2 regions of the Bacillus sp. S10(2024) genome follow, and region 1 is predicted to be linked to the other one. Evidence: predicted binding sites of a transcription regulator. Region 1 holds the regulator's gene; the other holds the start of a gene.
What was found. The regulator LexA, encoded in region 1, represses DNA repair genes until DNA is damaged. The targets are predictions, from matches to a motif close to CGAACATATGTTCG.
Positions count from the first base shown of each region.

Region 2: ruvA (Holliday junction DNA helicase RuvA) is a predicted target of LexA. The motif match lies at 1,725-1,738, and genes of this name have one in related genera.

Region 1 is NZ_JBFLUR010000002.1:668,795-673,224, reverse strand. Features, by position in the region: gene AB1280_RS03465 (bifunctional metallophosphatase/5'-nucleotidase) at 1-87, shown strand, start outside; gene AB1280_RS03460 (DUF896 domain-containing protein) at 133-372, opposite strand; gene AB1280_RS03455 (YneB family resolvase-like protein) at 418-1,074, opposite strand; gene lexA (transcriptional repressor LexA) at 1,216-1,836, shown strand; gene AB1280_RS03445 (DUF4097 family beta strand repeat-containing protein) at 1,861-2,679, opposite strand; gene AB1280_RS03440 (DUF1700 domain-containing protein) at 2,685-3,230, opposite strand; gene AB1280_RS03435 (PadR family transcriptional regulator) at 3,234-3,545, opposite strand; gene AB1280_RS03430 (peptidoglycan-N-acetylglucosamine deacetylase) at 3,770-4,430, shown strand, end outside.
Region 2 is NZ_JBFLUR010000002.1:4,654,127-4,658,556, reverse strand. Features, by position in the region: gene AB1280_RS23685 (DUF2905 domain-containing protein) at 1-33, opposite strand, end outside; gene ruvB (Holliday junction branch migration DNA helicase RuvB) at 30-1,031, opposite strand; gene ruvA (Holliday junction DNA helicase RuvA) at 1,037-1,654, opposite strand; gene AB1280_RS23670 (BofC C-terminal domain-containing protein) at 1,822-2,352, opposite strand; gene AB1280_RS23665 (AAA family ATPase) at 3,012-3,572, shown strand; gene AB1280_RS23660 (YhcN/YlaJ family sporulation lipoprotein) at 3,556-4,263, opposite strand.

The DNA of each region.
Region 1 (4,430 bases):
GATATGTCTGAGCTCATTGCCAATTACATACTAGAACGAAAAACAATCAAAGCGACAATTAATCATAATTGGAAAGTTGTTAAATAACAAATTTTCCTATCAAACTAAAAAAAGATGGGCTGCGCCCATCTTTTAATTTAACTTTGCTTTATCTTGTTTTTTTAATTCTTTTAACTTCTTCGGCGTAACGTCTTTACCTTCTTCGTTAACGACTTTGATTGCTTTCAATTCGTTTAACATATTTTGACGAAAACCTTTTAAATATTGTTCACGGAGCGATTGACGCTCACGTTGCTCTTCTTCCGTTAAACCTTCTGTTTTTGCTTTTTTCGCTAAGAAATTAATGCGTTCAATGAGTTCGTGACTTAGCATCTCGAATCCCCTTTCTACTAAAAACTGATTATTATCATACAACAGTTACTCTTGTTTATCAAGCAATTGCTTCGTATACTCTACATATCGGCGATGTACCGTAGCTTTTGATACATTATGACCAAAACCACGGAGCGTTGCTGCAATTTCTTCAAATGTTAACTCATTACGGCGCAGACGAACAATCTCTTCAATAGGTACCTCTTTTTTCTCACGACCTGTGCTTAAATGTCGATTCTTTAAGTTTTTTTCGGGCCGAAATCCATTTTCTACAGCTCGTTTCATTCCTCGTTTAATCTTTAAATTATGAATCTTTCTCTGGTATTCTTCTACTATACCAATAATATCAAGCACCATTGAATCTGAATCAGAAAGCTGTAATTCGCCATTATGTGCATGTGTATATACTTTAATCCTTTCTTTATTCAAACAATGCATTAAAGCGATTTTCGCATTTCCTCTTCCAAGACGCGTTTCATCTTGAATAAGGAGCACATCAACATGTTCATCACGAATGGTATCTAACACTTCCAAAATACCATCTCGTTCTATGCTATATCCGCTCGCTTTCTCTTCTACTACTTTAACAACGTTCATTTCATACAGCTTAGCTAAATGCAATAATTCATCTTTTTGGCGTACTAATGATGTTTCCTGCGCTTCTTTCGTTGTGCTTACACGTGCATAAATAATCGCATTCATTTCATACCCTCTTCTCTATCTCACTTCTTACATCATAGTGTACCATAAATCCCGCTTTCGTTCGAACTTACGTTTGTAGAATGTTTTCTTGCATGTTATAATAAAAACAAGAAAATTTATAGAAAACGAGGTGTGAAAAACATGGAGAAGTTAACGAAACGGCAACAAGACATTCTCGACTTCATTAAACAAAAAGTTCAAGAAAAAGGTTATCCACCTTCCGTACGTGAAATCGGTCAAGCAGTCGGCCTTGCTTCTAGCTCTACTGTGCACGGACATTTATCTCGCTTAGAGGAAAAAGGATACATTCGCCGCGATCCAACAAAACCGAGAGCGATTGAAATTTTAGGAGACGACACTATCCAAGCAGATACGCAACCAGTCGTTCACGTACCGATTGTCGGAAAAGTTACAGCTGGTTTACCAATTACAGCAGTTGAAAGTGTAGAAGAACATTTTCCACTTCCGGCGAATCTCGTTTCGGGTTCAGATCAAGTATTTATGTTGCGCATTTCTGGAGACAGTATGATTGAAGCGGGAATTTTTGATGGAGACTTAGTTGTTGTTCGCCAGCAACAATCTGCATACAATGGTGAAATCGTTGTCGCTTTAACAGAAGACAACGAAGCTACGGTAAAACGTTTTTACAAAGAAAAAGATCATTTCCGCTTACAGCCTGAAAACTCTTCTTTAGAACCTATTATTTTAGATAACGTTTCTGTTATTGGAAAAGTAATTGGTGTCTATCGTCATTTACATTAAAAACAGACCAAATTTGGTCTGTTTTTAATTCGCCACAATTTTTACAGAACCCGCTGCTGTTTCCCCCTTAATCTGCACCTTTCCGTTACCTAAAGTAATTTCTTTATTTTCCTTCCCGAAAATTTGTACTTTTCCTGCATTAGAAGAACCTTTCACAACAGCATCTTTCGGCATTCCCTGCAACTGAATACTGACATCTCCTGCTGCCGACTCCGCCTCAACACTATACTCTGGATTATGCTGCGTTATCTCTACACTTCCTGCTGCCGCATCTGCACGCACTTTCCCTTCTACTTTATGAAGAACAACTTTTCCCGCGCTAGATGACACATTTACATTTTGCGCTTTCATTTCCTTCATTTCCACATCGCCCGCTGCTGAATGCACAGATATATCTTCACCTTGAATATTTTGCACATGAATCGTTCCTGCTGCTGTCTCTGCTTCAATTTTATTATATATGCGTTCAGGCACAATAACCGTTAAGCTTTCATCTTTCAAATCAAATGATAAAAAAGAAAAGTCAAATATATGTTTCTTGTTCGTTTTCACTTCCACTTGTAGCACTTCACCGTTTTCATTTACGTCTAATTTTCGCTTTTCCTGATTGCCACTATACCGAATTGCAAATAAATCAGTCTTACCTTTTTCAATCACAACATCTCCAACATCTATGTCAACATGAATGTTTTTAATTTGCTCATTTTTAAATTGTTTCTGTTCCAATTTCTTTGTTTCTGCTGTTCCATTCGCAGTTTTTATAAAAAAGGCTGAACTTGTAAAAAATAAACCGATTCCTCCAATCGCAATACAAATAATTGCTAGCAGCACAATTTTTCTCATCTTATCTACTCTCCTTTAATTACTTTTAAATTCCAATTGGCGTACTTAACAAAAAACCTTTTAAACCAAATCGTACAATAATACGCAGCAATCCCTAAAAGTAAACCAACACCGAAGAGTATAATAGAGGCAAATACATCCGATAAAATAAAAATTTGAGCGAAAACAATTTTCGCTAACAGAAGTAGCGGTGAGAAAACAAATACAGCACTAACTGACCAAAGCGTTAAAATAAGACTCCCGATTGCTACTAACGGACCTAACACAATAACCAAATTTAAAAAACTAAGTCCAATAATTGCTACAATTGCTCTTGCTACGTTAGAAAAAGTTGGATTATGCTTCACCTGCTCTATACGATGAGACGCTAACGTTTCCTTCGCAATTGTCTTAGGAGAACCAAGTGCTTTTATAATTTCTTCTTCGGTTTTCCCTTCTTCTATTCCAAATTGAAAATGTTCTCTGTAATCATATAAAATATCGTTTCGTTCTTCTTCTGGTAGTTTTCTAAGGTGTTCTGATAATTCTTGAAAAAATTCCTCTTTAGTCATTCTCTACACCTCTTCAATAATTTCTTGTACGCCTCTTGCAAAATCACGCCACTCTGTCACAAGTGCATAAAGCTGCTCTGTGCCTTGATTTGTTAACTGATAATATTTACGCGGAGGTCCTTCCGATGATTCCTTCAAATACGTCTGAAAGTACCCTTCTTTCGTTAAACGACGTAGCAAAGGATACACTGATCCTTCTGATATTAAAAATTTATTTGAAATTTGCTGAACTAATTCATAGCCATAGCAATCTCGTTTCTTTACAAGCGCAAGAACACAAAGCTCCAATACCCCTTTTTTAAATTGAACATTCAAAAGCAATACTCCTCTCCATCTAGTACTATTCAATGCAAGGTACCTTATTATTAATAATATATCATTTAGTATTGAATATTACAAGGTACTGTTCCGGTTTTTTCCAAAACAAAACAAATTTCCGCTCATCGAAGACTTCTCCATTCTTTCCTAATCAAACCGCAATTATTAACATATAAAAGTTTTAAAGAGATTGTTATCTTTTTTATGGAGGGATTTTAATGATGTACGATTTTTACCCAACTCAAATCGTAGTGCCTTGTCAATATGGTCCTTATTACAATATTCCATGTACCACTTCCTCTTTTAAAAATTTTTATCCTCTTGTTCAAAATAGATTTTATCCTTTACATTACGTGGAGACCGTTCCTATATTACAAAAAAGTCAGACAGTTAGGGGCTCATGGACTCCTTTTTCATGGGTAGAAAAATATGCATATGCGTTTGCAGGACCTTATAACAAGGCCGAAGTCGCTCTCACATTCGATGATGGTCCAGATCCCGTTTACACGCCTCAAGTATTAAATAAATTGAAAAAACATGGTGTAAAGGCGACTTTTTTTCTATTAGGAGAAAATGCTGAAAGATATCCCGAAGTTGTAAAACGCATCGTTAATGAAGGACATATCGTAGGAAATCATACTTATAATCATCCTAATTTAAATAAAATAGATGATAAGCAATATCATGAACAGATGTTAAAAACAGAAAAAATATTACAAAAGCTAACTGGATACTCCCCTAAATTCTTTCGTCCTCCTTACGGGATTATAAATGAAAATCAAATGAAATGGGCTACTGAACAGAACTTTATGATTATTCAATGGAGTGTAGATACATTAGATTGGAAAGGCTTAAATTCCCAGGAAATTACTAACAAAGTAT
Region 2 (4,430 bases), 4.0 Mb from region 1:
TACTGTAATGAGCAGCTTTGGCATATCCGTCATGCCCCAGGCATCTCTAATCCGAAGTGTTCATATACAAGCGGTGTAACAATACGACCTCTTGGCGTTCTTTGCAAGAAGCCAATTTGTAGTAAATATGGCTCATACACATCTTCAATTGTGTGTGATTCTTCACCTATAGTTGCAGAAACCGTCTCTAATCCAACTGGACCACCGCGGAATTTTTCAATAATACCAAGCAATAATTTATGGTCAATATGATCAAGCCCAAGCTTATCTACTTGTAGTAGTTCGAGGGCCATTTGCGTAATTTCTATCGCAATCGTTCCATCGCCTCGAACTTGCGCAAAATCACGTACACGGCGCAATAAACGATTGGCAATACGAGGCGTACCTCGTGCACGCCTTGCAATTTCTAAGGCAGCTAAGGAGTCAATTTCCACCTCAAACACTTCTGCAGTACGTTCTACAATGGCTGATAACTGATCAACTGTGTAATATTCTAAACGAGACAATACACCGAAGCGATCTCGAAGTGGTGCAGATAACGCCCCTGCACGCGTTGTTGCTCCAATTAACGTAAATGGAGGTAAATCGAGCCGAACGGAGCGTGCACTTGGGCCTTTTCCAATGACAATGTCAAGACAAAAATCTTCCATTGCTGGATACAACACCTCTTCAATTGAACGATGTAAACGGTGAATTTCATCAATAAATAAAACATCACCCGGTTGAAGTGCTGTTAATACTGCTGCTAAATCACCAGGTCGTTCAATTGCTGGTCCTGACGTTGTACGAATATTCACGCCCATTTCATTCGCAATAATGTTTGCTAATGTCGTTTTCCCAAGTCCTGGTGGTCCATATAATAAGACGTGATCTAACGTTTCCTCACGCATTTTCGCCGCTTCAATAAATACTTCTAAATTATGCTTTGCTTTATCTTGGCCAATATATTGACGGAGCGTTTGTGGTCTTAACGAATATTCTAAGTCCGCATCTTCATACGCGGATTCTCCTGAAACGAGACGTTCATCCATTCTACTCACCTCTTACCGTTTAGTAAAAGACTAAGTGCCTTTTTAATATATTGATCCGTCGTAAGTGATTCTTTTAATAGTTCTGGCACGACGCGAGATACTTCTCGCTCTGCATATCCAAGTGCTCTAAGTGCTTCCAAAGCTTCATCAAGTTCGACAGATGTTCCCTTCTTCTCATCGAAACGCTCTGCATCTGAAAATAAGTCAACAAAAGCATCAGGCACAACATCCGCCAATTTCCCTTTTAAGTCTAAAATCATTTGACGCGCTGTTTTCTTTCCAACACCTGGGAACTTCACTAAGAATTTTTCATCCTCATGTTCAATCGCTTGTACAACCTGCCCCGTTTGACCTGAAGCTAAAATCGCAAGCGCTCCCTTCGGCCCAATCCCTGATACACCTAAAAGCTTTGTAAATAGTAAACGCTCTTCACGCGTTTTAAATCCGTAAAGGGCCATTATATCTTCTCTTACATAATGATATGTATATACACGAAGTTCTTGTTTACTTCTTTGGAATACATACGGATTTGGCGTGAAAATTTGATAACCAATTCCATTATGATCAAGAACGATATACTCCGGTCCTACATATTCCACATAACCTGTAATATATTCAAACAAAACTGTATCTCTCCCTCTCAAATCATGTATTCCATTTTAACATAAATAACATTAGAAATGCGAGGTTCCCCCAACAAATGTTCTCTATCCTATTTTTTCATTTTCATATTAACACGCTGCTCTTGAAAAATGATTTTAGCAAAATAAAAATAAGAAACAAGCCGCAGCTACCTTACGCTACGGCTGTTTCCATTTCTCAGAGAATATTGTTCCATATCTTTCATCACTTTTACGAACCGCTCTTTTGACTTCACCCGAATTCCTCGCTTCAGCTGTTCACGCTGATAACTTTCCATCTTTTTTATATCAATTTGAAAGAAGGAATGAATGGCATTGTCATCTTTCGGCACACCGTTAAAAATTTGGAGAATTCCCTCTTTCGAAACGCCAAAATACCCACTCGTTTTTAATAACGGCGAAATATCATCAATGTGCTGTTGCAATACAATTTGCACATCATCTCGGTCAACGAGTTGCCAATCTTTATATTGCTCTAAAAGCTTTTCTAAATTCACAACTTCTTCTCTAATAATCTCCTGACTCACTTCCCCATCTAAATATATACGCTGCAACATGACTGTAATTTGAGGCTCCTGTCTAGCTGCATTACCCGAACTCTCTGCCAATGCTACATTCGATTCATGATACAAACAAAACGCAGCTAGCACAATCTGCATGGCAACGATCATGAACTTCATATGCTGTCACCTCTTTTAGGGAAAATAAAAACTTCTATTTACAGTTTGGCCGAAAATAGAAGTTTTATGCCCCTTAGAAGATTCGAAGTTAGATATCTCGAAAAGCAGCATTAACTCATTATATAGATATAAATTAAAAACCCCTCGCTTTTAGGTGGGCGAGAGCATCTGGCCATACATAGAAACGGTCAGGGCCTGTTCCTGCCACATGCAAGGTTTAAAACAAAAGGAGAAAGCAAGTAGCGGTTATGTTTTATTCTGCATAACAGCAATTGATATGTCGAAGAATTTAAAATGAATTTGTATAAAATAATTTCTTTTATCCATAAAGAAGGAGGTGTACAAGATTAAGAACACAAAAAAGCGGAATAAGCTCTTCAACCTATTCCGCTACCATTTTCTATATAAATAAGAAAGACGCCTGTCATGCAGGCGTCTTGATGCGTTTACGGCGAGAGACCAGGCGGCCACATCCGCGTGTTTAGCACTTAAGCATATCTCTCGTCTTACGTAAATTAGCTCATCGCTTTGTTAATATAACATTAATGCTAAGAGAAAGCAAGAAAAAAATAATAATCAAAAACGCTGTCTCTAAAAAGAAGGATCATTTCACAAAATGTCGAATATGGAGAACACTTATAAAGAAAGGATATAGAATGATGACACAAGTAATCTTATTTAGAGGAAAAGCAGGTACCGGTAAAACAACAATATCAAATTCTGTAGGCGCACAGCTACATATACCGGTTATTCATAAAGACGATTTATATGACTCCATCGCTAAACATGTAACAGATCATTTTACTCGAAACAAAATTTGCTTTGATATTCTTTTCCGATTGTTAGAATCCACTCTTGCTTGCAATGCAACCGTTATTATCGATTTTGGCTATAACCATTTAGAGGACGTACTGAAGTTAAAATCTTGGGTCGAACAACGAGAAGGGATTTTAACGTCTATTTCATGTATTTGCAGTGATGAATCTGTCTGGGCGCGTCGACTAAATGAACGAAAAACAAATCCTCAGCCAAATCAACTCATCACGGACTTACATGAATTAAAACAACATTATAGTACAATTAATGCAGACTTATTAGAAGATGAACTTCAATTAGACTGCATAGAAAATATTCATTTATTAACAGAAAAAGCAATACACTACATAAATAAAAAGAAGGGGGAAATAATTCCCCCTCTTTCCATTATCGCACCACGTTAGTTACATTTGTACGAAGGTCTCGGAACATATTTGTTACATCACGATTTAAATCATTTGTAATTGTTCCATTTCGTAGCTGCGTACTCATTGTATCAACGCGAGTAAACATATCTGCTTTCGCTGTTACATAGACATTACGATTGTTCACAAGAGGCGCAACAGCTTTGCGAATGTCATTTTCTAGCGCTTTTTCGTCTGGATTGTTGCGAGTTTTGACCGCAATGACAACATCATTACCACGTACAACAGTAGAAACACGATCTACATTATCCATCCCTTTTACTCGGTTGGAAACTGCTTCAGCTACTTTTCCATCGTTGTTTATATACGTGTTGTTCATCGTTACATTACGAGTTGGGTATGGGTTCGTCATTTGTCCATGATAGTTTACATCACGGTAATAATTGTATCCAACGTTATCACGACGATTGTGAACGTCTTGATTAATTTTTGTATACTTTACATTCCCATACTGGTCAGTTCGCGTATCGTTACGGTATGTGACATAATCTGTGTAACGGTCTGTACCTGCTACATTATCTCTATGCGGATACGCATTCTCATAAGATGTGCGCTCATAATTATAAGTAGCATTACGGTCCATCGCACTTTTATTTTTCGGTGTACCACATGCAGCTAACGCACTGGTAACTAACAAAGAAGCAGCAATAATTTTAATTTTTTTGTTCAATGCAAAAACCCCCTCTGTTAGAATGAACTTTTCATTCGAAAAGCTCCTTCTTATCATGAGTCACAAAGAGGTTTTTTACACTGTAAGTATTTTACTTAAAATTTCGAATGTGCTGCTTCTAAATGACACTTATGACCTAAGTGAGCATGAAGACGCTCAATAATTAA